DNA from 3 places in the Clostridium sp. M62/1 genome. Region 1 is predicted to be linked to each of the others. Evidence: riboswitches for the same ligand, from Rfam matches in the RefSeq annotation. Region 1 holds a riboswitch; each other region holds the start of a gene.
What was found. Region 1 has a riboswitch for FMN ahead of LK436_RS10625 (4Fe-4S binding protein). Riboswitches for the same ligand answer to the same signal wherever they lie in the genome.
Positions count from the first base shown of each region.

Region 1 (10,597 bases):
AGCCATGCCCCAGGGGAAAAGTTTTTTTATCCGATTTCCTTCAGCATCAGGTTCCGGCCTTCCAGAACGGTTTGGACAAAAGCAACAGGTTCATCTTTTTGCTCTATTTCAAACCATTATCCCTATTCCACTAAACTCCGGTAATCAGTCCATTCCCTGTTCGTATGACTTACTGTCACGTTATTGGTATTTCCGGCGCTCTCGTGGATACATATCATATCCCCCGTCGCCTCATCCCATCCCAGAAACATAACAACATGGGCATCATCTCCTGATATAACTGCAATATCTCCCGGCTTCAGCTCCTCCTTTGTGACTGCTCTTCCGCTCTCGGCCAGACTGCTGGTGCCTGCACTTGTAATCGGGGAGCCCAGAACCGACCAGTAAACCCAGTTGATCCATCCGGAACAGTCGAGGCCTTTTAAGGTGCGCCCCATTGTGTCCGGAGATGTCAGCGAAAAGAAGTTGTTTCCGCCAAATCCAGGGCAGGCCGGTTTTCCTCCATAGTAATATGGAACCTTTCCCACGGAATCCAGCGCAAAAGCTATCAGGGACTTTCTCTCCGCCGACAGCTCATCAGGCAGGAGGCTCATATACGTTTCATATTCCTGTCTCGTAAGCGTCTTTCCAAAGGACACTGCCGGGCGGGTAAAGCCGAACTGTGCCTCCCAATCCTGGTCAGCCAGGGCACACGCCGCCTTCATGGTATCGTCATTCCACCCCGGCCAAATCAGAGTCTCTGCCATGGCAGAATAAACGGCATCTTCCGGGCTCTCCTCCTCTGCAGCTTCTGTCTCCTGTATGCCCTGAGCCAGCAAAAAAAGATTGTTCTTTTCGTCAAGGCCGTTGATACGGACAGTTACTGTGACGTCCACATGTCCCGGGCACCCTGAAAAGTTCTCTCCGTCTCCCGTCTCCTGTCCCGCCGAAGCCTGCTGTGCCATTTCCTGGCTGATGTCAGGTATCTGCTGACGATTTATCTTTTCTCCCTCTGCATTACCTGTCTTCTCGCTGTATTTGGTTTTTACTGAAACTCCTGTACCTTGGCTGTTCTCATTTTTTACCGAAACATCCCCATTTTGGCTGTTCTCGCTTTTTACTGAAGTATCCATATTTTGGCTGTTTCCATTTTTTACTGCATTTCCTGCAGCTTCGCTGTCTGCTTCATTGTCTGTATTTTCTTTGCTTACAGTTTCTCCGCTCTGTTCTCTGCTGTCTGTACTTGCCGTATGGTTCTCTACCGCCTTCGCCGCCCCTTCGTCTGTCTGAGCTTTTGGATCGGAAGCCGGCCCGGAGGGCATCTGCACTGCCTGCCCTTCAGCTGAAATCTCTGCAGCTTTTTCCTGATTCAGAGTTTCATTTTCTGGAAGCACCTCTCTCTTAGGCACACTTTCTGTTTCCCCGCTCTCCTCCTCTTCACAGCCGCCGCAGTAATAGACAGAGCCTACAGAAATATCATACTGGTGAGAAAGCTCCCACAATTTAAAGGCATAGTCTTCTGTTGCTTCATAGTCATCCCAGGAGTGGTAATAGGCATAAACACTGGCTAAGGACAAAATTTCCTGTGAGTTGGTATAGCTTTCATCTGCCTGGGCATCTCCGTCTAAAAACTGCAGATGGATGCTCGTCCTGTATGGAAGCCGGTTCAAATCATGGTAAATTCTGTACATCCACTCCTGTTCCTTCTCATTCAGCTTTTCAAAAAGCTTTCCGCCCAGAGACTGAAGGTGATGGGACGGATTGAGCAGGCAGAGCCCTCTCTGTATCTCCTGAAACATCAGATTCTCCATCCCCGCTGCATTCCCTGGCTGTGAAAAGAGATATGCCAGATTCAGACTGAGGGCAGACGGGGTGTATCCGGCTCCCATATTCGACGGCTGAAGGTGTTCCAGAAACTCCTGACAGTACCAGGCAGCCTTCTTTAGAACACCCGTTTCTTTGGCACCTGTGTCTGTGAACACTTTCGTATTCCTTCCATCTATTCTGAGGCCGGCTTCAGCACCTGCCTTTCTCACCACAGCCTCCTCTTTTAAATTTTTTTTCTCATCCTCTCCGCCTTCATTTTCCTCAAAAGCGGCAAGTCCGCTGATGTCCGTATATTGTGAAATTTTAACTGGCAAAATCGAGGCCGCCGCCAGGGTAGCGGCAGCTGCTATGTATGTTCTGAGCTGATTGGTCATATCTGTATTTCGGCGTTTCGCCTGTCTCCCATCTGTAAAACTTAACTGAAAATAACCTGTACTAATAACATATCACGAACGCTCTTTCCATATCAATCACAAATCACAAAATTTTTGAATCAGAACGTCAGGCTTTCATGGTTACAAACAGGTAACTATGCCACAATATTGTGCGTACTTCACAGTCCGCACAAAGGAGATTACAATAAGCTCATAAGAAAACACAGGAGGTATTCATCATGAACGAAGTTGTTAAATTTTTACAGGAAAATCCCGTACAGTATCTGGCTACCGTAGGCCGTGACGGAAAGGCCAAGTGCCGCCCCTTCATGTTTGCCGGTGAGCTGGATGGCAGGCTGTGGTTCTGCACCAACAGCACCAAGGAAGTCTACAAGGATATGCAGGCCAATCCCAATATTGAGATTTCTGTTTCCAGTCCGGCTTATGCGTGGATCCGTCTGAACGGCGAGGCCGTTTTCGAGAACAACATGGCCGCCAAAGAGATGTGCATCCGGAACCCCATTGTCAAGGGACAGTATGGTGAGGCGGCCAACCCGATCTTCGAGGTGCTCTACCTGAAGAACGCTCACGCTGTGATTGCCGACTTCTCCGGCAATCCGCCTAAGGAGTATGACCTGTAAGAAGAGCTTTCCAACTATCTTCGGGGCAAGGTGGAATCCCTGACCGGCAGTGATAGTCTGCGAACTGCATCAGCAGCCGAAACGGTGAAATCCCGTTGCCGACGGTAATAGTCCGGATGAGAGAAGATATGACAGGAGCAGCCCCGCAGGAATCAAACCTTGTGGGGATTGTTCCTAATCTAAATCATATCTCAATAGGAGAATCATGAAAACGATTGCCGCGCAAAAAAGAACGTCGATTCAGAATGTGCGTATGCTCGCAGTGAGTGCCGTGCTCTCTGCTATTTCTTTTGTGTCTGCCTTTTTTGAATTTTATTCTGCTTCCCGTATTTGAAGCATTCATGCCGTTGGACCAGCTGATTGCTTCTTTTGGCCAGTTTATTCCCTTCATCAGGACGAAACTCGATGTTGTGCTGTTCAGCGCGTTTCCGTTCAGTTTACTGAAAGGAATCGGTATCAGCCTTGCCACCATACCGCTTTATAAACGGCTTGCCCCGATATTAAAGGGCAGACAGAAATAGGAGATTCATCATGCAGACAAGAAATTATCTGAAATATATCGCGGAAGAAATCCATTCTTCCGCATTTGCCACTGTGGACAGCCAGGGGCGGCCCGTCACCTGCGCCATCGACATCATGGACTATGATGAAAGCGGCCTCTATTTTCTGACCGCAAAAGGGAAGAACTTTTATGACCGCTTGAAAGCCAATGAAAATATCGCCTTTACTGCCATGAAGGGAGAAGATACCCTTTCCTGCGTGGCCGTATCAGTGCAGGGCAAGGCAAAAGAAATCGGCCCGGATAAATTGCCTGACTTGTTCCGTAAAAATCTGTACATGGAGAAAATCTATCCAGATATACCCTCCCGCAGCGCTCTCACTGTGTTCAAAATCTACGAGGGGGCTGGCGAATGGTTCGACCTTTCTAAACGGCCCATAGACCGGGCCAGTTTTTCTTTCGGGGGCGCACAGGCAAAGGAAACTGGCTACTTTGTGACAGATAAATGTATCGGCTGCAAACTGTGCTACTCGAAATGTCCGCAGAAATGCATTGATATTACACAAAAGCCCGTCGCGATTGAACAGGAACACTGCCTGCACTGCGGGAACTGCTTTGAAATTTGTCCCGCAGGGGCAGTCGAAAGGAGGCAGTCCCCATGACACAGCCAATTACCCAGGGACAGCGGCTTGACTTCCTTATCCGCTGCTTGCTGAACGAAAACGAGGAATATAAAAATAGAGAGATTCCTGCCGGACAGCCGGATAAGCGTCGCCTTTTGCGAAGCCTGATGAATGTGCGGCCGCCTGTACCAGCCAGTGAAGAATTTTTGAAAGTGCAGGACGCCTATCTGCAGGAACGGCTTGCAGAGCGGGGCGTTACAGAACCGGAGAATCTAACGCCGATACAGCCGGGAATATATCTCTGGCAGGGCGATATCACCACCCTTGCCGCTGACGCCATTGTAAATGCGGCGAACAGCCGGATACTGGGCTGTTTTGTTCCCTGTCACGGCTGCATTGACAACGCTATTCACACTTACGCAGGCATACAGCTCCGTATGGAGTGTGCCCGCATTATGGCTGGACAGAGGAAAGAAGAAGCCACAGGCAAGGCAAAAATCACGAAAGCCTACAATCTGCCTTGCCGCTATGTGCTGCACACCGTGGGGCCCATCATCTACGGAACCGTCACAAAGACAGACTGTGAACTGCTGGCAGGCTGCTATCGCTCTTGTTTAAAATTAGCGGCAGCTTACGGTTTGAAGAGCGTGGCATTTTGCTGTATATCCACTGGCGAATTTCATTTTCCAAATGAACTGGCGGCAGAGATTGCCATACAGACAGTCAGGACATGGCAGCAGCAGAATTCAAACAGAATCGAGGTGATCTTCAATGTTTTCAAAGACAGCGACTATGAAATCTACAAACGTCTGTTATGATAAAATATCGCGGCTGAAACACCAACTGGATACTGCAGATGCAGTTATCATCGGCGCCGGTGCTGGACTTTCCGCTTCAGCTGGCTTTACTTATACAGGAGAACGCTTTGAAAAATATTTTGGGGACTTCATTCAAAAGTATGGTTTCCGCGATATGTATTCCGGCGGCTTCTATCCCTTTGAAACTTTAGAGGAACACTGGGCATACTGGAGCCGGTATATCTACATCAACCGCTATCTGGACGCGCCAAAACCTGTATACGGCGATCTTCTGAGGCTGGTGCGGGACAAGGACTATTTCGTGCTGACTACCAATGTAGACCACTGTTTCCAGAAGGCCGGATTTGATAAGCACAGGCTGTTCTACATACAGGGCGATTATGGCCTTTGGCAGTGTTCCAGACCCTGCAGCCAGAAGACCTACGACAACGAAGCCGTTGTCAAAAGGATGCTGACCGAACAAAAGGACATGAAAGTGCCCGGTGAATTAGTGCCCCACTGCCCCGTATGCGGAGCGCCTATGTCTATGAATCTGCGGGCAGATATGACTTTTGTCGAAGATGAAGGCTGGCACAGGGCCGCTCAGCGCTATGAAGATTTTCTTCGCCGCCATGAAAGAATGCATATTCTCTATTTGGAATTGGGCGTAGGCGGCAACACGCCGTCTATCATCAAATATCCTTTTTGGAGGATGACCTGTCAGAATCCAAAGGCCGCCTATGCCTGTGTAAATCTTTCAGAAGCCTACTGCCCGAAAGAGATTCAGAGACAGGCTATTTGTATTGAAGGCGATATAGGCAGAACTTTGAATGCGCTCCATTCCTAAAACGGCCAAGCCAGCCCATACTTTTTATCGTACACAGCAAAGAGCCGCAGGCTGAAAATCATTGAAACAATTGAAACAATGCTCAGCCTGCGGCTCTTCTTAACGGCGGTTATAAAGCTGTTTTATTTAGCTATTTTATTTAGCTGTTTTATTTCTCTGACGGTTTATTTTTCCGATACTCCATCTTTGTCTCTGCAAATGCCTTAATAATCTTCACTGCCCCTTCATAGCCAACGGCACTGCTGTTGATGCACAGATCATAGCTCTTGCAGTCTCCCCAGCGCTTGCTGGAATAGTAATTGTAATAGCTGGAACGCCTTTTATCCGTCTTAATCATAATTTCTTTTGCCTTTGAGCGCTCTATATTGTGCCGCTCCATCAGATGGCGGATTTTATCTTCCTCATTTCCGCAGATAAACACAGAAACCATTCCCGGATAGTCGGCAAGCGCATAGTCAGCACAGCGGCCCACGATCACGCAGGATTCTTCCTCGGCCAGCTTCTTAATCGCATCGAACTGTGCCAGAAAAACCTTCTGATTTAAAGGCATATCAAGATAACCGCCTCCCGAATATCCGACGGAATAGGAATCCATAATCAGAGAATAGAGAAAGCTGTTTGTAGGCTTTTCATCGTGTGATTTAAAAAGCTCTTCGCAGAGTCCGCTGTGCTTTGCCGCAAGTGTCAGCAGCTCCTTGTCATAGCACTTAACACCCAGATCATTGGCCAGCAGCTGGCCGATATGGCGGCCCGCACTTCCGCTTTCACGTCCTATTGTAATCACAAGATTATGTTTCATAATAACACACTCCCCTCTGCCCGACTACTATAATTATGCTATCTATACTGATAGTATAACGCAAATTTTCCGAAAAGTCATCTATTTTTTTGCATATAAAAAATATTTATGTGCTATTAGACAAATTTTCATAAATTGTGCACATAAAAGCTCTGTCGGAACCAGAAGGAAGATTAGATTTCTCTGACTGAGCTTATCCAATTTTTCTAAGCTTATCTAAAAGCTCGGAAAAATATTCCGGAAGAGGGGCTGAAAATTCCATATAATTTCCGGTTCTCGGATGGACAATGCCGAGCACTCCTGCATGGAGTGTCTGACCCTGCAGCTTAAAAGGGATCTTGGACGGGCCGTAGACGCTGTCCCCTAAGAGCGGATGGCCGATGCTTGCCATATGGACGCGGATCTGGTGTGTCCTCCCCGTTTCAAGCTGACATTCCACGTAGGTAAACTGGCGGAACCGTTCCAGCACCCGGTAGTGGGTGACAGCCTCTTTTCCGTTTTTCCGGTTAATACTCATTTTTTTCCGATCCACCGGATGCCGTCCTATGGGGGCGTCTACCGTCCCCTCGTCCTCCTGGATTACCCCGTGGACAATGGCAAAATATTTTCTGGTGATGGAGTGCACCTTGAGCTGCTCTGCTATTGCATTGTGGGCAAAATCATTCTTGCACACAATCAGAACACCTGTCGTGTCCATATCAATCCGATGGACGATACCTGGCCTCAAGACGCCGTTGATCCCGGAAAGCCCGTCCCGGCAGTGGTACATCAGCCCGTTTACCAGAGTCTGGCTGTAGTGGCCCGCAGCCGGATGGACGACCATTCCCTTGGGCTTATTGACCAGGATAATGTCTGAATCCTCATAGATAATGTCAAGGGGGATATCCTCCGCCTTAATTTCCGGCTCTGCCGCCTCCGGCACCTCAAATTCAATCTTCTCTCCGGCAGACAGTTTATAGCTGTTTTTGACCGTCCGTTTGTCCACCTCCACAAGCTCTGATTTCAGCAGCTTCTGCAGATATGACCGGGACAGCCCGTCACAGGCTTCTGACAGAAATTTATCAATTCTCACTCCCTGAGCCTCAGCCGGCACCACATAGCTCTGTCTCAAGCTGTTTTCCTCCTCTCAGAGGCAGCGGCCTGTATGCTGTCTTCTGCAGCCTGCCCTGCACAGACTTTTGCTGCGGCCTCTTTCTCATAGTTTTTTTCCTGGCCTTCTCTTCCCGGCCCGTTCGGTTCCTGGCCTTTTAACGGCCCCTGCGGCTGCCGCAGGCTCCTTAAACAGAGTCTGCCCTTCCCTTCTTCGATGACAGGAAGGAAAGCTCCTCCTCCGAATAGACAAAAAATGCCAGGATGATCAGCAGAAACGTAGCGATCACCACATAGCAGTCAGCCACATTGAAAATCGGAAAATCGATGAGCTTAAAGTAGAGGAAATCCACCACATAGCCCTGGCTGACACGGTCAATCATATTGCCGACTGCACCTGAAGCCAGCAGGAAAAGGCAGGCTGTCAGAGGAAGATACCTCCTGGAAGCCGGCATCCTCACCAGAGCCAAAATGACCACAAGAAGCACTGCAGCTGTAATAATAAAAAACAGAATCTGTTTTCCCTGCATAATCCCGAATGCAGCTCCCCTGTTTTCAGAATAAAAAAATTCAAACACTCCATCAATCAGCACAAAAGGCTCTTTTCCCTTCAGCTTTGCAACTGCCAGAGCCTTCGTCCACTGGTCGAAGCCTATGCTCACAATAAGGCCGGCTACAAAAAAGATAAGCTGTCTGGCTTTCTGATTCATAATTATAATCTCCCTGAATATTTATCATAGACGCCGCCGCTCTGCGTTTTTCCTTAAGATGAATTTTACCTTAAGATCAACTCAAGGGCCTCAGCCATCTCCTCCCGCGTCACCGTGCGGTCCACAAATGCCTGTCCAATCTCTCTCAGAAGAATAAAGCGGATCACGCCTGAATCCATCTTTTTGTCATTGGCTGTTGCAGCGATCACCTCATCCCGGTCAAGGCCGTCTGTGAATGTTTTAAGGCCAAACCAGGAAAGGGCATCGCAAAAGCGGTCAATCTCCTCCGTTGGGAGAAGGCCTCTTTTCGCTGAGATGTACATACCTGCGATGGAGCCCAGCGCAACACATTCCCCGTGAAGAAGCTCAAAGTTTTTCAGCTTTTCTATGGCATGGCCCAGAGTGTGGCCGAAGTTTAAAAGCATCCGGTCACCTTTCTCCTCCGGATCACGTTCTACCACGCGGCGCTTAATGTGGTTGCTCTCCACTACCAGCTCTTCCAGCGTCCCCATCTCCATGCTGCGGATTTCTTCTCTGTGGGAAAGGATCCACTCATAGTAGGCTCTGGACTGGATCAGGCCATGCTTGATTACCTCGCCCATGCCGGCGGAAAACTGCTCTGCCGGAAGGGTTTTAAGGCTTCCGATATTTTCATAGACCAAACGCGGCATGTGGAAGGCTCCCACCATATTTTTATATGCGTCAAAGTCAACCCCTGTCTTTCCGCCAATGCTGCTGTCTACCTGAGAGAGCAGCGTAGTGGGAAGCTGAATGAAAGAGACTCCTCTGAGATAGGTTGCAGCGGCAAATCCGCAGAGATCTCCCACTACGCCGCCGCCCAGGGCCGCCAGCATGTCATTCCTGTCAAACTTTCCAAGAATCAGCGTTTCATAGAGGTTTCTCACCGTATCCAGATTTTTGTTTTCCTCCCCTGCAGGAAAGACGAAGGAAATGACCTGGCGGCAGCAGGGTTCCATCAGACGCTTCACCTCCTCCAGATAGAGGGGGGCGACATTGGAATCTGTCACAATGCAGATTTTTCTGGACTGCAGATTCAGCTTTTCAAGCTCTGCCGGCAGGGCTTGAAAATCCTGTTCCAGAACAATATCATAAACCGGGTTTCCATTCATTTGTACTGTCATTCTGTTTGCCATTTCTTCACTGTTCCATTACCGGCAGCCCTTAGCGGGAAAGAAAATTCCTTGCTTCTCTTCCCATGGAGCTGGCCGGCCCTTTCTGTATTTTTGACTGAACAATCGCTAAATTATTTCTGTCCACTGTCCCTCTGCCTGCTTATGCCGTCTGCTTTGTAAGGCTCTCCTCTGGTCAGCAGTATCTTCTGACGGCTGCAAAGATCCTTCCCTTTCGTGTCTCATTCTCTGTTCCCGTGAACAGAAATTTGCCCAGGCCGCGCACAGACACAATTTCTCCTCCCTTTAGCTGCATGGAAGGAGAGACGGCCAGCTTTCCGTCTACAAATACTTTCTCTCCCTGAATGTAGGGAAGGATCTTTGGCCTGGATGTGTGATAAACCAGAGAAAGCACGTTGTCAAGTCTCGGCGATGCGATGCTTCCCCGGATCTCCTCAAATTTCTGTTCTACTCTGCAGGAGAAAGCAGGAACCGCTGTGCATGAAACGCTGGTACGCCTGACCTGTCTGAGTTCTCCGGATATATACTCTGCCATCCGCTCCAGGCAGAAAATAAAACAGCCGTCCTCATTGATCACAATGTCCCCCACCATACCACGCTCGATTCCCAGGTTCATTAAAGCTCCCAGGTAATCTCTGTGAGTAAGCCCCTCGGCAAACCGGGCATTGACCGGCTCCACCTTCAGGATACTGATCGGCAGGTTTGTTGCATCCTCCTCATAGGACGGCAGAAAACAGACAATCTTCCGCTCTGCCGGTTCATAGCCGCCTGTCATGAGATAACGCACAGGCGGCAGGCTCCGCTCGATGGAGTGAAAAACTGTCTGTTCATTCAGATTCAGAAAATCGGTATATGACGGAATATCTCGCTGGTAACAGAGAGCTGCCAGCTCCATAATCCTTTTTTTCAGTAACTGCTCTTCTTTATCCATGTTCCTTATAAGTGAAAATTAAGTCCGGCAATGTTCATATTTCCGCCTGTCGACGTCCCTGAGAGGAGCTCGCGAAAGTCACCGGACAGCTCTACAGTTTCTGGTGTGGCAATAAAAATATAGTTGGAAATCTTCTGAAGGTTTCCGTTCATGGAATAAGTTGCCCCGCAGGTAAAATCAATGATCCTCTGTGCGACTTCCATATGTATGCCCTCCATGTTCAGGACTACCGCCTTTCCTTCCAGCAGGCAGTCGCAGATCTCGTGGGAATCCTCCATGGAAACCGGCTTGATCAGAGATACTTCCATTCCCCGGCGCATGGGCACCACC
Region 1 covers NZ_CP085988.1:2,268,571-2,279,167, reverse strand. Annotated here, with positions in the region: gene LK436_RS10635 (NlpC/P60 family protein) at 123-2,120, opposite strand; gene LK436_RS10630 (pyridoxamine 5'-phosphate oxidase family protein) at 2,420-2,821, shown strand; FMN riboswitch at 2,834-2,953, shown strand; gene LK436_RS10625 (4Fe-4S binding protein) at 3,353-3,982, shown strand; gene LK436_RS10620 (protein-ADP-ribose hydrolase) at 3,979-4,761, shown strand; gene LK436_RS10615 (SIR2 family NAD-dependent protein deacylase) at 4,736-5,587, shown strand; gene LK436_RS10610 (AAA family ATPase) at 5,736-6,386, opposite strand; gene LK436_RS10605 (RluA family pseudouridine synthase) at 6,580-7,497, opposite strand; gene lspA (signal peptidase II) at 7,664-8,185, opposite strand; gene aroB (3-dehydroquinate synthase) at 8,251-9,339, opposite strand; gene LK436_RS10590 (RNA-binding protein) at 9,512-10,267, opposite strand; gene LK436_RS10585 (cell division protein SepF) at 10,273-10,597, opposite strand, start outside.

Region 2 (9,795 bases), 1.9 Mb from region 1:
AATAACGGAAAACGGAATTGATTATATCCTTGTCGGAGATTATTACATCCCGGACTTGAAACTGCCGGAGGAACACCGCCCTATCGGAAAGTACGGACGGATGCACCGGGAATATTTAAGGGAAGTCCACCCAGCCAGATTGAATACATTGATACTGACCGGGGAATTGTGGACATATCTTGCAGACCTGAACGAACAGGCACAGGAACGGTTAGACACCATCATGGAGCAGATGAAAACTGCCGAGGGCGTAACCGAGGAATTGAAGCGTACCCACCAAATGGAATGGGTGCAGCGTTGCAATAACATTCATAACCGGGCAGAAGAAATTGTTTTGCATGAGATGATTTATTCATAACGGGAGCAATTAAATCGGAGGTATATAAGATGATTGAAATTGTATTTGGTGAAAGTGCCTGTGGAAGTTTGAAAATTGCCCAAACTTACGGCAAGGGAAAGTATAGAGGAAGTGCTGTTTCAATATTTATGAGGCATGAAGACGGGAGTGTTCCATCTTCAGATGAAATGAAAAAAGCACAGCTTCAAGCACAGGAACAAGAACGCATTGCTTGGGAGAATGCTATTCCATTGGGAGGCAAGAGCTGTGATGTTTATTGTTTTGATATGGCTCTTAGTGTGGGAGATATTTCTGATAATGGAATTGGCGAACAGCGGAAAAATGTTTTCAAGAAAATGCTGTCTGTCTGCTTTGTAGAGGATTTAGATTATCAGGTTGAAGAAAAAATACAGAAAATTAAAACTACATTGACCTCAGTGATTGAACGATATGTAGCTGGGGAAGAAATTCGCATTTGGTATAGCTATAATCCAGATGAGCTTTGTGGTATGTATTGGCTTATGAAACAACTTCAACCCTTAAACTGCCAGACAACAATTTATTTGGTTAAGTTACCTACATGGGAATATGGAAAAGAAAATACTATGACATCCAAAATAGCATGGGGCGAGGTCTCTCCTGGCGAATGGGGAAACTATATAACTCTACAAGAGAAAGCTAATCCTGTATTTCTTTCAGCTTGTGCTATGAAATGGAATCAACTTCAAAATGAAAATGCACCTTTGCGTGCAATGTTAAATGGTAAATTGCAAAGCGTTTCAGAAGATATATATGATAGTTTCATTCTTCGTGAAATTGCGGAACAGCCAGAGCAATTCAAAATGGCTATTGTCATAGGTAATGTTTTAGGAAAATATCAACTTGGAATTAGTGATGTATGGATTTCCAATCGCATTGATAAAATGCTTGAAGATGGTGTGTTGGAAATTATACAGGACGCACCAAAGGGAGAAACAAATTATCGCCGAATATTAAGAAAACGAATGAAGTAATAACCACAGCACAAACCGCTGCTACATGGAATCCAACAAACCATGCAACAGCGGTTTTCCTTTACCGTTTTTTCCTCTGGTTGATAGGCGTTCCCGTTTTCTTTGATTTTTGGAGAATCCGAATAAGCCAGCGAAATTCTTCATCTGACAGATTTTTATAGTTGATACCGAGCTGCTTGCAGTAAAGCACTGCCAGTTTTTCCAAACGGCTGCCCTTGAAATTTTCGACCGCTTCCAGATTTTCTTTCAGTTCATTGGCAACAGTGGTCTGGGGCGCACTCTCACTATCCTTTTTATGGGTTTCCCGAATATCCCGGATAATCAGGTTTAGGTCATCCAGAACCATGTGGCTGAAATATTCATCATCACTGATATGGGCGGCTTGCAGCACTTTCAAATGTGGGTCATCTTCGCCAGGGCGATACCGTTCTATGATTTCATGTCGGACAGTATCGACAAGGGTGTTGAGGTTTTGAATCTGCATGGTGGCAATCCCATCCACATAAATCTCAATGTCCGCAAGAAACTTGATAAAGTCCTTATGGGTGGCAAGTTCGCAGAGCAGACGGTTGTTGATCCGACCGCTTTTCAGAAGTGCAACCATTTCATCGTTCAAATGCAGCTCCGTCAGTGGCGTGTTGATCTGCTCCCTGTTCTCTGTCCGGCACAGCAGATAATCGACGGAAACCCCATAGAAGTCTGCCAGCGTGATAAGGTTGCCATGATTGATTTCCTTAAAATCTTCTTTTTCATAACTGCCAAGGGCTGATTTAGAAATACCCGTTAGTTTTGATAGTTCTTCCAGATTTAAGCCTTTGTCCTTGCGGAGTTCCCAAAGGCGTTCCTGTATGCTTGTTGCTCCTTTCATGGGCACACGCTCCTTTCCAACGGTTTCATTGCTGCCGCTTATCTGGATTATATCACACTTTCCGTAATCGTGGAAATTTCTGATTTTTACCCTTAATTCCTACTTTGTGGACATACGGCACAGGGCACAAAAATGTTCTATGATACAGGTAGTTCATCGATGGATTATTCCAATCGAATGACCAGCCTGTGTGGGATATGCTTCCCCGGCGATGTAGCGCCATGAATTTTGGCAGGGATATGGAGGAACCCTGACCGAAACGAGCGTACCAAAGGGAGCGATACGCCGCTGTGAGATTCAGGGGAGGAACGACACCGGGGAGAACTGGCGAACTGACACCGAAATGATACCGAAACACGACAATCTGATAGGGGGATAGTCTACCCTATCGCTGATACTTCGGGAGATTTTAAGCGGCTCTATGGCTGTAATTTTGCCGAAAATCGCCCCCGAAACCATACACTAAAACGGGAGGAAACACAATATGCCGAGAATGAGCAAAAAGAGGAAGTATGAGCTTTCCTTTTACCTCAATGACCGGGGGCGTGTCACTTACAACGAATTATGCCGGAAATGCCAGCATGGGTGCAAGCAGAGCTTCCGGGCGGTTGTGATTGACTGCCCCTGTTATTTATCCAAACGAGCAAAGAAAAAGGAGGAACACACAGAATGAATTTTGAATTTATGACGATAGACACACCATTGCCGCCCTGTATGCCTTTTCCCAGAGCGTTGACAGGATTTCCAGTCAGCAGCACCGCAAAGGTCATGTACTGCCGGATGCTGGACGCTATGCTCTCCAAAGGGCAGGAGGACGAGAACGGAATCCTCTTTGTCTGCTTCCCTGTCACAGCCATTGCCGCAGTCCTGTCCCGCAGCTCCATGACGGTCAAGCGTTCTCTGAATGAACTGGAAACTGCCGGACTTATCATGCGGGTGCGTCAGGGCATTGGAGAACCAAACAGGATTTATGTGCTGATACCGGGAAAGGAGGACGCTGCCCTTGCCTGATACATCAAAGCTGGAAAAACTCAATCGGGAGTTGGAAAAAAGCGAAAAGAAACTGCGGAAAGCCATCAATGATGAAAAGGCATTGCAGCATCAGCTGAAGCAGCTTACCCGAAAAGAACGAACGCACCGGCTCTGTACACGTGGCGGTATGCTGGAAAGTTTTCTGCAAGAACCGGAACGCCTGACAGATGATGATGTCATGCTGTTGTTGAAACTCATTTTTCACAGACAGGACACGCAGGAACTATTGAAAAAACTGCTGGAACGGGAGATGCCGGAACCCCCTTAGTTTACTAAGGGCGCAATTATACACCACCCAAAGGTTGGTGCATTGCGTTCTCCGAAGGCTCCTCGCCGGAGGGCTGTGATTTTCCGCAGTCATGGTCTGCTCCAAATCATACAGGGGACGCTACGCTTCCCCTGCGCTGGCTGTCGCCAGCTACCCTTTTGTGGACTTGCCGCCCGGAAACACCTTGCGCTGCAAGCTGTTCCCGTCCAGCAAGTTTTATCAGTCGAGCTATCCTTATCTACGGTAATTTAGTATAATAAGGTCAAAAAACAGAACGCTATCATTGTGCAACCGATATGCAACTGATAATTGCTTGATAGTTGGTGGTAGCAACACGGTAATTCAGATAGAATAAAGCCAACAAAGAAAGGAGGTCATCCAAATGTTAGTAAACATCATTATGATTGTAGTCGGAATAGTTTTCTCATGTATCTTTGTCGGCTTGCTTATCCTTGTTATTCGTGCATTGCTTAAATATATCCGTACAGAGAAATGAAGCCAACAGCAACATTAGGAGGTGGTCAAATGAAAGTAACCGTATTTATGATAATCGTTGGAATAATTTTCTTATGTATCTTTGTTGGTTTGCTTACCCTTATTGTTCGTGCATTACTCAAATATATCCATTCAAAAGATGTACGGCAGGAAAAATCCGTAGTGAGGAAATCGTTGGGTGAAGCACTCAAAGTACACAGAACACAGTGCAAAATGACGCAGGAATTTGTTGCTGAAACGATTGGTGTTAGCAGGCAGGCTGTTTCAAAATGGGAAAATGGAGTTTCCCAAACAAAAGGATATTAAGAAATAACCTGTGTTTACCTGCTTGCAAATTATTGTATTTGGATAAACGAGAAAAAAACTTTTTATTGACAGATATAATATCAGATATTATAATTGTCCGTAATTGAATAACTATCTTCAGGGCAGGGTGTAATTCCCTACCGGTGGTATAGCCCACGAGCCGAAAGGCATGATTTGGTGAAATTCCAAAGCCGACAGTATAGTCTGGATGAAAGAAGATGAAAGTAAGTTTATGCTTTTTTTGCGTGCTCTGGAATGATTTTATATTGTTTCAGAGCATTTTCTTTAATCGCATAAATCCTCTTTTGCATGTCTTGGATAGATTTTATTCAAGGCATGTATTTTTTTGGAGGTGTAAAAATGAGCGATACAGAATACATGAAATTAGCAATAAAACTGGCAAAAAAAGGTGCTGGCTATGTCAATCCTAATCCTATGGTTGGGGCAGTAATTGTAAAAGATAATCGAATTATAGGACAGGGATACCATGAAATCTTTGGTGGATTGCATGCAGAGAGAAATGCATTAAAAAATTGTAGGGAGTCACCTGTAGGAGCAACACTTTATGTAACACTTGAACCATGCTGTCACTATGGTAAGACACCACCTTGCACAGAAGCAATTATTAAAAGTGGCATTACAAGAGTAGTCGTCGGAACTTTAGACTGTAATCCTATTGTGTCTGGAAAAGGTGTAAAGGTACTTGAGGAAAACAACATTCAAGTTGTGATAGGAATTTTAGAAATGGAGTGTCAACAGTTAATCAAAGTTTTTAGAAAATATGTTACAAGGCATATTCCTTATGTTTTTATGAAATATGCAATGACAATGGACGGGAAAATAGCAACTTATACAAATCAATCAAAATGGATAAGTGGCGAAAAAGCGAGAAAACAAGTACATCAATTCAGGCATAAGGTTACTGCGATCATGGTAGGAGTGAATACCGTTATTCAAGATGACCCTTTACTGACATGCCGATTAGAAAACGGGGAAAATCCTATTCGTATCGTATGTGATACAGATTTAAGAACACCCATTACATCAAAAATTATCAAAACAGCGAATGACATTAAAACATATATCGCTACTTCTTCTATTGATGAAAGTAAGATTGCTCTTTACAGAAAATGTGGTTGTGAAATTATTTATACGAAGAAAAAAGGTAATCATATTGACTTAATGAATTTAATGCAATGTTTAGGAAATATGCAGATAGACAGTCTACTTTTAGAGGGTGGAAGTGCAATGAATTGGAGTGCTCTTGAGCAACAGATTGTTGATGAGGTGCAAATTTATATAGCACCTAAAATATTTGGTGGGAGTGCAAAAAGCCCTGTAAGTGGTCAAGGTGTTGCTTTTCCTAATGACGCCATTATGCTTAAACCATATGCTTTTTCTCAAGTGGGAAATGATTATTTCATAGAAAGCGAAGTGATTTATCCATGTTTACAGGAATAATAGAAGAAATCGGTAAAGTAGAAAGAATACAGAAAGATACTTGTAACTGTAAACTATCCATTAAAGCTTCAAAAATATTAGAGGATATACATTTAGGCGACAGCATAGCAGTCAATGGTATCTGCCTTACAGTTACTTGTTTCACTCGACAATCTTTTACAGTTGATGTGATGAATGAAACATGGAACAGAACGGCTCTTAGCCTGTTAAGACATGGAAGCCTTGTGAATTTAGAAAGAGCTATGCCTATGAATGGCAGGTTGGGCGGTCACATTGTTACGGGGCATATTGATGGGACAGGCAGAATATCGTCTGTGCGTAGAGACAAAAATGCGGTGTGGTATCAAATCAATACGCAAAGAGAAATCTTAAATCTAATTGTTGAAAAAGGTTCGATTGCTATTGACGGTATTAGTCTTACTGTCGCAAAAGTATCGAAAGCAGATTTTTCGGTATCCGTTATCCCTCATACTTTGGAGCAAACAATTCTCAAGAATAAACAAGTCGGGGATATGGTAAACCTTGAAAATGATATATTAGGGAAATATGTGCAGAAACTCATAGACAACAGCAATGAAACAGAGTTGTCGAAAGAGTTGTTATGCCGATACGGATTTTAGCAGAAAGGATAAAGGAATTATGAAATATCAAAAAATAAAAGAGGCATTGCAGGCGTTACAAGAGGGAAAACTTGTTTTGGTTATGGACGATAAAGAGAGAGAAAATGAGGGGGATTTAATTTGTTCGGCACAATTTGCGACAACAGAAAATGTTAATTTTATGGCGACTTATGCAAAAGGCTTAATCTGTATGCCTATGAGTGAAAGTCTGGCTAACAGGCTCATGCTTTCCCCTATGGTTGAAGATAATACAGATAACCATGAAACTGCCTTTACAGTTTCTATTGATTATAAGGATACTACAACAGGTATTTCTGCCGAAGAAAGAGGATTAACGGCTCGTATGTGTGTGACTGAGAATGTAAATCCCTTTGACTTTCGTAGACCGGGGCACATGTTTCCTCTGATTGCAAAGAACGGAGGTGCTTTGGAAAGAAATGGACATACAGAAGCAACGGTTGACCTATTGAGGTTGGCTGGCTTAAAAGAATGTGGCTTATGTTGCGAAATTATGAATGAAAACGGGAAAATGATGAGAACACCTGATTTAATTCAGTTTTCTCAAACACACCATATACCTACCCTCACAATTAAAGAATTACAGGAATACAGAAAAGTATATGATTTGCTTGTAGAATGTGTTTCGGTTGTAGAAATGCCTACAAAATATGGGAATTTCAAAGCACATTGTTATATCAATAAATTGAATGGAGAACATCATGTTGCATTGGTTATGGGAGATTTGAATAATGGAAACGATGTGCTATGTCGTGTCCACTCAGAGTGCTTAACAGGAGATGCCTTTGGCTCTTTACGCTGTGATTGTGGACAGCAGTTAGATAAAGCAATGAAAATGATTGCAGAAAATGGTTCTGGTGTATTGCTTTATATGCGACAAGAGGGACGAGGTATCGGGCTTGTCAATAAACTAAAAGCCTATCATTTACAGGATAACGGTATGGATACACTTGACGCCAACCTTGCATTAGGATTTCAAGGCGATTTAAGAGAATATTATATCGGTGCACAGATTTTAAGAGATTTGGGAATAAAATCATTGCATTTACTTACAAATAATCCTGATAAAGTTTATCAGTTAGAAGATTATGGAATGAAAATTTCAAGCAGAGTACCGATTGAAATAGAAGCAAATCCTTATGATAGTTTTTATCTAAAGACAAAGAAAGACCGAATGGGACACATTTTGAATATGGAGGAAAAATAAATGAACACTTTTGAAGGAAATTTAGTAGCAGAAAATATAAAAATCGGTATTGTTGTAGCAAGATTTAATGAGTTTATAACTTCTAAGCTATTAGCAGGTGCATTAGATAATTTGAAAAGAGAAAATGTTGGTGAAAAGGACATAGAGGTAGCTTGGGTTCCGGGAGCATTTGAAATACCTTTGATAGCGTCTAAAATGGCAAAAAGTAAAAAATATGATGCGATTATTTGTTTGGGAGCAGTTATTCGAGGTAGTACAAGCCATTATGATTATGTGTGTAGTGAGGTATCAAAAGGAATTGCTCAAATCAGTTTAAATACCGAAACACCAGTTATGTTTGGTGTTCTTACGACAGATACGATTGAACAGGCGATAGAACGAGCTGGTAGCAAAGCAGGAAATAAAGGCTCTGAATGTGCACAGGGAGCTATTGAAATGGTAAATCTAATTCGTGCATTAGAGGTATAATATGATTGGGGATTAAAAGGTAAAGCGAAAAAGCATAATAGGCGGAGTGATCCAGACACGGCGGTGGGAAAATCTCTTAGATTTTTCCACCGTTTTTAGTGGCTGGTTCACTCCGGCAGTTGAGCGAGCTTGCGAGCGAACAGTAAGCCCCCGTTATCTAACAAGGGGGGCACAAAAAACAAGAAACAATATACACTACTAAGCGGAAAACGCTGTATTTACAAGGTAAAATCGCTTTTAATAGGGTGTTAACTAAAAAGCACTCATTTAATACATAAAAATTGAATAAGACATAGGAAAGACAGTTGATTTCAAACGAGAAATTGATTGTCTTTTCTTTTGCGGAAATTTAAGTATAGGCAATTATCAAATATGGTAGTTGCCTTTTTTGATTGGAGGAATTGAAGAATGAATGATAAAAACTTTATAGAAGAATTAAGACAAAAGCGTGAAGAATATGGAGTAACACAAAGAAAACTTGCTGTTGCCTGTGGTATCAGTCGTACATATTTTAACCAGATAGAGAATGGGACTGTTGTTCCCTCTGCTGAACTAAAACAAACGATAGAAAAACAGATTGAGCGTTTCAATCCGCAAGAACCACTATTTCTGTTGATTGATTACTTCCGTGTCCGCTTTCCTACGACAGACGCATTAAAGATTATTCGTGAAGTATTACAACTAAAAGCCGATTATATGCTTTATGAAGATTTTGGAAAATACGGATATGAAAGCAAATATGTTTTAGGCGACATCAACATCATGTGTTCCATGCAAGAGCATTTAGGTGTTTTATTAGAACTAAAAGGCAGAGGGTGTCGGCAAATGGAAAGTTATCTATTGGCACAGGAACGCTCATGGTATGACTTTATGCTGGATTGTTTAACGGCAGGTGGTAAGATGAAACGACTTGACTTGGCAATCAATGATAAAGCAGGAATATTAGATATTCCAAAGTTAAAGGAAAAATACAAGGCTGGCGAATGTATCTCCTACTTTCGTATGCAGAAAGATTACAGCGGTACGGAAAAATGTGGTAGCGATTTACCAAAGAATACAGGAGAAACCTTATATCTCGGTTCAACCAGTAGTGAGTTATATATGTGTGCCTATCAGAAAAATTACGAGCAGTATGTCAAAAATGGCATAGAAGTTGAAGATACAGAAATCAAGAACCGTTTTGAAATACGCATGAAGAATGAACGAGCCTATTATGCGGTTGTAGATTTACTGACCTATCGGGACGCTGAACGCACCGCTTTTTCTATCATCAATCATTATGTCCGCTTTGTTGATAGAGAAGATGATAAACCGAAAAGTCAATGGAAAACAAATGATGATTGGGCATGGTTTATAGGGGAAAATAGAGAGCCGATACGATTAACGACTAAACCAGAACCTTATACTTTACAAAAGGCATTACATTGGTTACAAAGACAGGTTGCACCAACCATAAAAATGGTACAAGCATTAGACAGAGAAAATCATACAACGATACTGAAAGATATGATTGAGCAGGCAGAACTCAAAGATAAGCATAAACACTTATTACAATTAGAAAAATCAACCATAGAAGAACGCATAGATACCGCTGTCCCACAAGAGAATGACGGTATTTTTTAATTTCTTCAAAATATCTGCAACAAAACATCAACTTGTGTACAGATATGGTACGAGAAAAGGAAATCTAACTTTTTTTGAA
Region 2 covers NZ_CP085988.1:361,130-370,924, reverse strand. Annotated here, with positions in the region: gene LK436_RS02010 (TnpV protein) at 1-358, shown strand, start outside; gene LK436_RS02015 (helix-turn-helix domain-containing protein) at 1-21, shown strand, start outside; gene LK436_RS02005 (DUF3658 domain-containing protein) at 388-1,350, shown strand; gene LK436_RS02000 (helix-turn-helix domain-containing protein) at 1,412-2,218, opposite strand; gene LK436_RS01995 (hypothetical protein) at 2,703-2,891, shown strand; gene LK436_RS01990 (DeoR family transcriptional regulator) at 2,888-3,229, shown strand; gene LK436_RS01985 (DUF3847 domain-containing protein) at 3,222-3,518, shown strand; gene LK436_RS01980 (helix-turn-helix transcriptional regulator) at 4,044-4,319, shown strand; FMN riboswitch at 4,429-4,543, shown strand; gene ribD (bifunctional diaminohydroxyphosphoribosylaminopyrimidine deaminase/5-amino-6-(5-phosphoribosylamino)uracil reductase RibD) at 4,680-5,780, shown strand; gene ribE (riboflavin synthase) at 5,765-6,400, shown strand; gene LK436_RS01965 (bifunctional 3,4-dihydroxy-2-butanone-4-phosphate synthase/GTP cyclohydrolase II) at 6,420-7,625, shown strand; gene ribE (6,7-dimethyl-8-ribityllumazine synthase) at 7,626-8,093, shown strand; gene LK436_RS01955 (replication initiation factor domain-containing protein) at 8,502-9,716, shown strand.
Region 2: linked by a shared signal. The riboswitch ahead of ribD (bifunctional diaminohydroxyphosphoribosylaminopyrimidine deaminase/5-amino-6-(5-phosphoribosylamino)uracil reductase RibD) and the one ahead of LK436_RS10625 (4Fe-4S binding protein) in region 1 are both predicted to bind FMN.

Region 3 (10,597 bases), 980 kb from region 1:
GCCGCTGTCGTAAACGTCCAGCTCCGGGCAGTGAATCAGTTCATAGACGCCGTCAGAGGTGTAATCGTCCTCCCTTGGTTCTGTAAAATACTGCTCTATCTGCTCCTTTGTCTCCCCCTCCGGGTAAAAATCAGCGCAGAACAGCAGCTTAAAGCAGTGCTCACGCAGTTCTCTTCTGGTCATAAAATGTATCCTCCTGATTTCTTCTGTCTTGGTCAGCCATTCACAGTCGACTATTACTCTAATTTATCATTATAACTGAATGAGAGAAATTCTACAATACTTACATGAAACATTAAACAAAACAATGCATAAAACATTTCTGTTCCATCCCCTGAATTGCTGTTCCTAAAACTTTTCTTCTTTCGGTTTACAGGTGAAAAGTTTCACGTTATACTTAATAAGATAGAAATAGGATAGAAATTTTGCCTGTAAGCACATGTCTGACTCGGCGGCAGCGCCGTACTCAGCCGGCAGGCAAAATATTTGCATTACTTTTTGTATTACATGATGATCATATTTGAAATTATATTTCATACAACGGAGGAATTTGAAAATGAATTTAAGACGGATCCTCAGGCCGGGCCTGGCCCTGCTGCTCTCTCTGCAGCTTATGCTGTCATCTTCCCTCACAGCTCTGGCCGCTCCTGAATGGCCAAGCGATACAGGAATTATGGCTGACATCGGAATTGTGATTGACGCTGATTCCGGGGCAGTGCTGTTTGGTCAGGGCATCCATAACCAGTCGCCGCCGGCCAGTATCGCAAAGCTTCTGACAGCACTGGTAGTGGTAGAAAACAGCAGTCTTGACGATATGGTCACCTTCTCCCATGACGCCGTGTACAATGTGGAGTCGGGAAGCGGAAACAAGAAAAATATCGAGGAGGGCGATGTCCTGTCCGTGCGCGACTGTCTCTATCTGCTGCTTCTGCAGTCCAGCAACCAGGCAGCCAACGCTCTGGCCGAACATGTGGCTGGAAGCCGAGATGCCTTTGTGGAGATGATGAATGAAAAGGTCAGTGAACTGGGCTGCGTGGACGACACCCACTTTGCAAATCCTTCCGGCCTTAACGATGACACCCAGCACGTTTCTGCCTATGACATGGCACTGATCGCAAAGGCAGCCTTTGACAACCAGCAGGTTTATGAAATTGCCAGCACAAAGTCCTACAAGCTGCCTGCTACCATCAACAACCCAAACGGCGTCACCTGCACCAATGAGCACCGGCTGATCATCACGGAGGACGAGACAAGCGAGCTTTACTATCCGGCCGCCAAGGCGGGAAAGACGGGCTACACCTCCCTGGCCGGGAACACCCTTGTCACCTGTGCAGAAGAGGACGGCAGATGTCTGATCTCTGTCATCCTGAAGGGCCAGCCGTCCCCCAACTATTTCCTGGACGGAAAGAACCTGCTTCAGTTCGGATTTGAACGGTTTCAGAACCTTTCCGTGCCGGACAATGAAACCCGGTACGTCACAGGGGAGGAGTCCGTGGCTGTAAACGGAACCGAATACAGCCCGTCTGATCTGGAAATCGAGGCAGGAACTGTCATCACTATCCCAAAGGACGCTTCCTTCCAGGATGCCGCCCTGGAGCTTGTGACTGTTCTTCCTGACAGCCATCCCGACCGCGCTGTCGCCCTTCTCCAGTACACCTACAACGACCGAAAAATCGGACAGGCCTACCTGCTTTTAAAAGAAAGTGCAGTGCCTGCTTCCAGTGAGAGCACAGGAACCGGCGAAGCAGAATCCTCTTCCCCTGATTCCGGCAGCTCTGAGGCTCCCGGCGAATCCGGCGCGGGCTTCTCTCTCCCCGCCCCAACCCTTCCGGCTGTCGCAGTTTCTCTTCTCGTTCTGGCAGCGGCTCTGATCGGAGCCTACACTGTATACTCGAGAAAGAAAGAGGCCGAGGACTTGAGACGCCGCCGTGAACGCCGTATGCAGAGGCTCCGGGAGGAAAACTACACGGAGGAAGAGTTCTTCCAGCTGCTCAATGAGAGAAAGCGCCTGGCCTCCGAACACGGGCAGAGCCTTTCATCTGCCGGCCGTTCCGGCCGCAGGAAGAAAAAAGCTTCCTCTGAGAAACACATCGAAGATGTCAGCAAAGACTTTGACTCTGAGGAAGAGCAGGGACCTTTATAAGAGGTGTGCCTTCCTCTGCCTCAGAGATTCCCTGTCAGTGAGGATGCCTTCTTCTGCAGAAGGCATCCTCTTTTGTCTCTCCGTTCCCACGTTCCGAAAGCTCTGCAGCTCCGACTCTTCCCTTCCTGTTTCCTGCATCCGCCTCCCCCAGCCGCTGAGCAGCCGTTTCAATGAATTTCTGTACAGGGAAATAGTTATAAAATTAGTAACAGTTCAGCCATATATCTTCTTGCCCGCTTAAAGCGGACAAGAAGCGTCTGGCGTCGGAATCTTCGCATGGCTGAACTGTAACTAAAATATTTGAAATTTTGAAATTTTCTCTTTACATTTTCCCTTTCAGGGTATATACTTCAAACTATAGATGACGTCGAAAGACACATTGATACAATTCCATATCTGAAGTCTTTGTGGCAGGGTGGAAGTCCCTACCGATGGTTACAGTCCATGACCTGACGGCGTAAAGCGCGTAAAACGCGTATAAGGCCTGATGCTGATCTGGTGAAATTCCAGAACCGACGGTTACAGTCCGGATGAGAAAAGACGTTTTCTGTAACTCTACCTGAAGACCGTTGTGTTTTCAGGCTTTTTTGCTGTATGGCGGCTTTTTCAGGCTGCACGGCAAAAGCCTGCGGGCAGAAGCACAGAAGGATGCCCGGTAAGGCGAAACAGACCGTGATAAACCCCTGCAGAACACAGGACTGTCACGGCAGCGCACAGGGCGGACTTTTCCCTCTGTGTTATCATCAAATTTCAGGAGGACAGAAAAATGAACCAGAAACTGAACACAAAACAGCTGACACTCTGCGGACTTATGGGGGGACTCTCGGCAGCCCTGATGTTTTTTCGATTTCCCCTGCCGTTTATGCCGCCGTTCATGGACTTTGACTTTTCCGGCCTGGTGGAGATCATCGGCGGATTTACCATGGGGCCCTTCGCCGCTCTGGCAATTATTACCCTGAAAATTATCCTGAAAATACTCTGGCAGGGCAGCTCCTCTGCCTGGACCGGAGAACTTCAAAACTTTATGTTAAGCTGCGCTTACGTGCTTCCGGCTGTCTTCATCTACAGCACCCGCAAGACAAAGCTGAGGGCAGTCATCGGCATGTCTGCCGGGACCGTCATCTGTGCGGTGACTGCCGTATTTACAAATCTCTATATCATTATCCCCTTTTATACCTCCTTTATGGGGATTGGGATGGATGATATTCTGTCCATGTGCCGGGCAGTCAACCCTCTTCTCTCCACAGAATTATCTCTGGCTCTCCTGGGGATCATCCCCTTCAACCTCATAAAAAACGGAGTGCTGTCCGTTCTGGCCTTTGCCGTCTACAAGAAGATAAGCCGCCATATCAAACAGTTTGTCTCCTGCCAGGGCGGGCAGAGCCAGCCCTCCCGACAGCCGGCAGCTGTCAGGATCAAAAATTCGGATGAAGGCAGCCAGAAGGGCAGCACGGAACATCCGAACAGCTAGGACTCAGACAGCCTGAGTCAGGTCTCTTTAAAACAGCGCAGATGACAGACTTAACAGGAAAGGAAACCGAATTATGAAATTCAGCAGAGAAAAAAATCTCACCTTTGAGCAGGCCACGGCCCTGATGTTTGAACAGCTGGGTCAGTGGAAAATCATGGCTCTGGCCTCCAGCGTAAACGACTATGTGATGGTGCGCAATGTGAGCTGCCTTTTTTACGACAAAAAAATCTACTTTAAGACGGACAAAAATTTCCGGAAGACGAAACAGCTTTTTGAAAATCCCCGGGTGGCCATGTGCTGGAGCGGCGTCCAGGTGGAGGGGACTGCCAGAAACCTGGGACTTGTGACACAGGAGCCAGGAAGGCGTTTTGAGAAAGGCTACAGGAAATATCTCTGGAAAAGCTATAACGCCTACAGCCATGAGGATACTGAAATTCTGATTGAGGTGACGCCGAAATTCGTGGAAATCTGGGATACCAGCGGCGAGGATGAGTACGCCTATCAGATTTTTATTGATTTTGAGAAGCAGAGTGTGTCAGTAAAGCCCTATGATGTAGAAAGGCAGGAGCCTGGAAAGACAGGAGCTCCGAAGGGCAGGAACTCCGAAGGATAGAAACTACGAAGAACAGGAACTCCAAAGCACAGAAGCAGAAGGAAGAACGGCAGAAAATGAAGAAAGGGGAGCTTTAGTCCGCCTGAGCAGAACTAGAGCTCCCCTTTTTAGCCTTAAGGCATAACGCCCTGGGCCTTTTTCACTGTTGTCAGTGTTTTCAGTTATTTTTTATTCATCTTTCCCATCAGCATTACAACCAGGGTAATCAGGATAACGACTACGAAAATACCGCTCATTCCCTGCGCCATAATTTCCAGGGCGATTATAAGATTGTCCATCATAATTTTTTCCTCCTACAGGAACTGTGTCACCAGCTTGATAACAAGGCCGCCTGCGATTACGGATGCGATCTGGCCGGATACGTTAGCACCTACAGCATGCATCAGGATGATGTTGCCCTTCTCTTCCTCCTGAGCCATCTTCTGAACAACTCGAGAAGACATTGGGAACGCGGAAATTCCGGCACCGCCGATCATCGGGTTAATCTTCTCCTTGCGGAACAGGTTGATAATCTTCGCAAAGACAACACCGCCGATTGTATCGAATATGAATGCCACAAGACCGATGCACATGATCAGAACTGTGTCAATACGGACGAAAGCATCAGCTCTCATGCTGAAAGAGATTGTGATACCTAACAGCAGTGTAATCAGGTTTGCAAGCTCATTCTGTGCTGTGTCGGACATGGACTGCAGCACACCGCACTCGCGGATCAGGTTTCCGAACATCAGGAAGCCTACCAGGGCAACAGATGCCGGAGAAATCAGACCTACAATAATTGTAACGATAATCGGGAAGGCAATCTTTGTAGTTTTAGAAACTGCCTTCGGGCTGTATGTCATATGGATGCGGCGCTCCTTCTTGGTCGTCACAAGGCGGATAGCAAATGGCTGGATAATCGGAACCAGAGCCATATAGGAATAAGCCGCTACCGCAATCGCTCCCACATAGTCAGAATGAAGCACCTGAGATACGAGAATGGATGTAGGACCGTCGGCTGCACCGATGATACCGATGGATGCCGCATCCTTCAGGTCGAATCCCAGCAGAGTTGCTACAATAATAGCAAAGAAAATACCGAACTGTGCCGCTGCACCGAACAGGAACATGATCGGCTGTGAAAGCAGAGGCCCAAAGTCAATCATGGCGCCAATACCGATGAATAAGAGGATTGGAAGCGCCTCAGAAGCCTCAATTGTAGTTTCAAAGAGCCACTGAATAATACCTGGCGTTTCACCTACGCCTTCCATAACCTGGTTGATTACGCCTGATAATGGCAGGTTTACCAAGATTGCTCCAAACCCCATAGGCAGAAGCAGAGCCGGCTCATACCCCTTCTTGATTGCGAGCCAGATAAGGAGAACTCCTACAACATACATGACCAGCTGCTGTGGTGTGATAGCCATGATGCCTTCCAGTAAAAAGTCCATTTCTTTCCCTCCTAATTTCTTTTCTCTTCCCTTGTTTTTCGTTTTGGGAGTTTATGCCTCTTTTAAGTTTCGCCTGCTCTCAGCATTTTATGCTTTCCGGAACAGAAAAGCCCGGCTTTTCCGCTGGCCTTTCACTTTATGCCTGTCCTGGAGCGGTCCGGCATTCCCTCACCGCAGAATTCCCTCCTATGACGTCCCGTCTCTGTCTTGCAGCGGTATCGGACAGCCGTCAGAAATTCAGGCAGCCTGCAGCATATAGGGCAGCGAAGGCAGTGGTTATCATGGCACAAAAAAAGACTTTCAGCATATAAGCATATGCTAAAAGTCTTGTTCTTCTGTATCGTATCTTCCATACAAAAGACATGCAACCACGGGTTCCTCGCCCGGCGTATGTTGACTGCATGTTGGCAACTACTCCCTTTTAACGTGAAAAATCTTAACACAGATTTCCGCTTGAGTCAAGAAAGAAAGTGTTTGTTGTCGAATTCTTAACATTTTCTTACCATATTTGTCCTGCCGTCTCTATTTCAGTCCGCTCATACTGACGCCGGCAATTTTGATATTTACCTCCAGAACAGTCAGCCCCGTCATGGTTTCAATGGCCGTCCTGACCCTCTCCTGAACCTTCTCACTTACATCAGGAATGCTGTAGCCATATTTCATGTTCAGTGAAAGCTCCACCGAGACATGGTCGTCGTCTACACTTATCTTCACGCCTCTGTTCAGATTTTTCATGCCGAGCTTGCCCACCAGTTCATTGGTAATATTTCCGGCCATGGAATCTACGCCTTCCACCTCCGTGGCAGCCAGACCTGCAATCATGGCGACTACCTCATCCGCAATCTTTACTTCTCCCAGCTTTTCCTTCCGGCTCAGCTCCTGTGTGTCCTTCTTCTCAGTTTCCATCTGCATTCCCGCTACCTCCTGTCCTGTTTTTACGGCGCTGCCGCCTCTCTCCTGGGAGAGCACTTCAAAGTTTCCATATCATAGGCTCAGCCAGAAATCAGGGGCTTTCCCTTTTTGAAATATATTCCGGCGTTTCTGTATTTCCGGCAGCAGCAGCCATAGCTTCATTATAGCAGATAGGCAGAGGTTTGCAAGAATAAACCTCTGGGCAGGAGCCCTAAAAAGCTGTGTGGACCGGTCTCTTCAGCCGGCCTCTGGGGTCAGTTGAAACACTCTCTATTCCTGAAGCTGCATGAGGGTGATTACGATATTGTCAGCCGTCACCTCTGTCTTCCTCTTTACAATATCCTCAATCTGCGCCCGCTCTGGATCCGTCAGGGTTGTGGCATTGATGACCACATCTACTTTTCCGTCTGTGATGCTTACCACCGGATCGGCAAATCCCTTTGCCATGAGGAGGGTTTCCGCCGCATTTTCCTTTTCCGCGATGGCAGTCATGTCGATCATATCCTGTACCGCCGTTTCCTTGGACACGCTGTCAATATTCTCGTTGTTGATAATCTCCATCAGAGTTTCCTTGTTCTTTGCCCGGATCTGCTCTCTGTTTAACTGTTCATTCGCTATGTAGTCGGTAACACTTGTTCCTCCTGTGAGGACAGCTTCCCCGGGATTATCGATGCCGGAGTCGGAATCTGCTTCTGATGAGCCGGCTTCCATCCCCGTCTCTCCTGCATCTGCCGCTCCTGACCCAGCAGCTTCTGCGTCCTGGCTCTCTGCCTGGGCGCCGGCTGCTTCTGCATTTTCAGCATCGGCTGCCTCTGCATCCGGTTCATTGTCAAGGCTTGCAATTTCCTGATACTCCTTCGCCTCACCGCTGTCCACATTCACGCTGTCCTGCTGTCCGCTCTGAGCCGCCTTGTTTTCCGCCAAAATGTCCTCATCTGAGATTTCCATAACCCCCGCCTCATAGACAGGTCCCCCCACCTCCTCCTGCCCTGAATAATTCAGGTATCCGGCAGCAGCTATCATGATGGCCAGCGTGGTGATAATAATCTGGTTGCGTCTAAAAATTCGTTTCATTTTCATAATCTTCGCTCCTTTAATCCACCCTCTTTAATACTTTTATTTTATGTGCCGGTATATTAAATAATGCTTCCATGGCTTCTGAAATTTCGGCCCTGACTGCGGCATTTCCTCCCCCCTGGGCGCTCACCACAATCCCTTCTATCTCCGGCCGGAGCTCTTTCTCGATCACAGGGACTTTTTCTGAGCCGTTTTCTGAAAAAACGGACGTCCCCGATACCTCCTCGCTCATGGCTTTTCTCTTTCCCCCTGCGCTGTCCTCCTCCTCTGTAGATGTGCGGCTTTTCGTCTGGTCTACATGAAGAACCTTTTCCTCCGAGGATTTCAATACAATCATCACGTCCACTTCCCCCACTCCCTCTGTATTTTTAAGGATCTCTTTCACCCGTTCCTCCATCTGCTTTTCATAGGCAAGCTGGCTGTCAATGAAATCATCCCCGGTCTGGGCAGTCAGAGAGCCGGAACCTTTTTTTCCGGAATTTTCTCTTCCCGTAAACAGCCCCTCGACGGCATCCTCCCCTTCTCCTGACGCAGCCCCTGTTCCCGCTTCTTCTGTTCCCGCTGCCGCCGCTTCGGCAGTCTGGGCCGCGCTCTGCTTTCTCCCCGCAGGAATGGCGAGCAGCAGCAGGAGAATTCCGCATACCAGAAGTACTGCCCACTTCTCAGGGCCCAGCTTGTCACGGTTCGTCCCGCCCTTTCCCCATCTGAACTTTGATATGGCTTTCTTCCAGTCCATAGAACTCTGCAATCTCCTTTCTTATTTTTATGGCCTCCCTGCTGCCTGCAATGCCCGGAGCCGATACCTGGCTGGCAGATTCCCCTGGCTTTCCCTCTCTCTGGGCACTGTCCAGGTTCTCCTGACCGCCCCTGCCGGAATCCTCCCAGTTCCAGGCGCTCTCATCCTCTCCCAGAGTAACCCGGAAGGGCGCCGCCTCCATCCCGGAAGCAGAGGCATCGCTGTTCCAGACGTTTTTCTGTCCGCTGTTCTCCTCCTGCCCGGCCGCTTCCTGTCCAAAACCTTCAGACTCACTTCCCGGCGCTGCCTTCATCTCTTCTATCCAGACCTCCACTGTCTCCACCGTTCCGAAATCGCTGCTCTCCCTGTCCCGGCTGATCCTCACCTGAGCCCTCACCCCCCGGCATCCGGCATCAGAAAGACGCCGCTCCAGTTCCTCTGACGCCGCCGCCTCATACTGTCCAATCAGCTGTTCCAGACGTTTTCTGTCCATCTCCTCAATCTGCCCCCTGTATTCCCCGGCTTCGCTCTGAAAGGAGATAGACTCAAAATAGTAGGCCAGCCGCTCATCCAGGTTCAGACTCCCGGTCAGGGGGCTGAGCACTAAAAGGATTAAAACCATTCCTGTGAACAGCCTGAAATATCTGTCATAGGCCTTTCCCGGCAGCAGATTTGTCACAAAGGTCATGAAAATCAAATAAAAGACAATATTTCTCACCCATGTGTCGAGCGCTTCCATCCACACTCCTCCCTTCCTGGCCCTCCGGCCCTTCGCTCTTTGCTGCCCTTCACAGCTTATCCGGCATAGTAGGCCGTATTGGATGTCATGCAGATGACTCCAATGGAGATAATAAAGAGAAAGGCAGATGTAAGCACCAGCCTTATCAGAATCTGATGAGCCTTTCCCATATCGGAAATGCACGCTGCAATCCTTTTATCGCAGACTGGCTCTGTCACTGCGGCCAGTCCGTGGTAAAGGGCCATAAGAATCAGCAGTTTTAAAAGAGGAACAGCCGTAAGCAGGATGAGGACCACCGCTGCCGCTGCACCCACCGTATTTTTTATGAGAATCCCCGACCCCAGCACCATCTGCGATATGGCAGAGGCCCCCTGCCCAATGCCCGGAATCACGGAAATCAGCCTCTGGATAGAAACATTCTTGATGGCATCTGCATAGGGCAGCACCATCCCCTGCAGCAGCTGAAATCCCAGGACAATTCCGGTGACCGTCTTAAGGCTCCACTCAATAATATTTTTTATAAGAACTGTCATTCTGGAAAACAGTTCCTCCTTCGTCAGATGGCCCGCTAAAACGAGGAGAATGTAAACCTTAGTCAGAGGCAGAAGGAAGGTGGAGAGAAGCCATTCCACCGCTGCGATGGAAAGGAGCATCCATTCACAGCCGGCAGCGGCGCTCAGCCCTCCTCCGGTAAAGGATACTGCCATAAAGTAGGCGGGCGCCAGGGTCTTCATAAAGCCCAGAACTGTGGAGATGGCCTCCCCTGCTATGGAAAGGCTCCCGTAAAAACTGGCTGCCAGCAGGGAAAACAGCAGAAGGAAGGTGACATAAAAGGCGGTCTCCGAAATCTGCCCTCCGGAAAAAATATCCGAAAAGCAGGAGAATACCGCCCCCGCCATGCTGATTAAAAGCACCTGGGTCATCAGCCTTGTCCCGGAAGACAGCTCCGAAAAGAGAGCCGCCTTAAGCCCTGAAAGTGCCTGGGAAAATGCCCCGGCAAAATCCCCCTTCAGAAGCGTTAACAGAAGCTCCTCAAAGGAAAATCCGGACTCCCCCCACTGACTCTGTTCCAGAAACCTCTCCACCTGCGAAAAATCCAGCTCCGACAGCCCGTCCAATACTTCCTCCTGAACGGACGGCCCTCCCTCTCCCTGGCTGCTCCCTGAGTCGGCCTCTGTCTCCTCTGCCGCCGCGGACCCCTGTGCCCCATAGGCGGGAGAGACTCCATGGACAAAGAGCAGCATAACGGAACCTGCGGCAGCGGCGAGAAAAAACGCTGTTCTCTTCAGAAAAGGCCTGACCTTCACCGCTTTCACCTCCCTCCTCATTCCAGAAAATGCTCCAGTGTCTCAAACAGAGCCAGAATCACCGGGGTGCTTACCGCCAGAATCGACAGCTTTCCGAACATCTCTATCTGTGTCCCTATGGAGGAATAGCCTGCATCCCGGCAGATCCCCGATGCCAGCTCAGCAATAT
Region 3 covers NZ_CP085988.1:1,285,612-1,296,208, reverse strand. Annotated here, with positions in the region: gene nusB (transcription antitermination factor NusB) at 1-183, opposite strand, end outside; gene LK436_RS06425 (D-alanyl-D-alanine carboxypeptidase family protein) at 557-2,143, shown strand; FMN riboswitch at 2,541-2,689, shown strand; gene LK436_RS06420 (ECF transporter S component) at 2,910-3,614, shown strand; gene LK436_RS06415 (pyridoxamine 5'-phosphate oxidase family protein) at 3,688-4,227, shown strand; gene LK436_RS18360 (OadG-related small transporter subunit) at 4,389-4,508, opposite strand; gene LK436_RS06410 (sodium ion-translocating decarboxylase subunit beta) at 4,521-5,657, opposite strand; gene LK436_RS06405 (Asp23/Gls24 family envelope stress response protein) at 6,180-6,569, opposite strand; gene LK436_RS06400 (SpoIIIAH-like family protein) at 6,840-7,649, opposite strand; gene LK436_RS06395 (stage III sporulation protein AG) at 7,663-8,382, opposite strand; gene LK436_RS06390 (stage III sporulation protein AF) at 8,324-9,121, opposite strand; gene LK436_RS06385 (stage III sporulation protein AE) at 9,178-10,449, opposite strand; gene LK436_RS06380 (SpoIIIAC/SpoIIIAD family protein) at 10,446-10,597, opposite strand, start outside.
Region 3: linked by a shared signal. The riboswitch ahead of LK436_RS06420 (ECF transporter S component) and the one ahead of LK436_RS10625 (4Fe-4S binding protein) in region 1 are both predicted to bind FMN.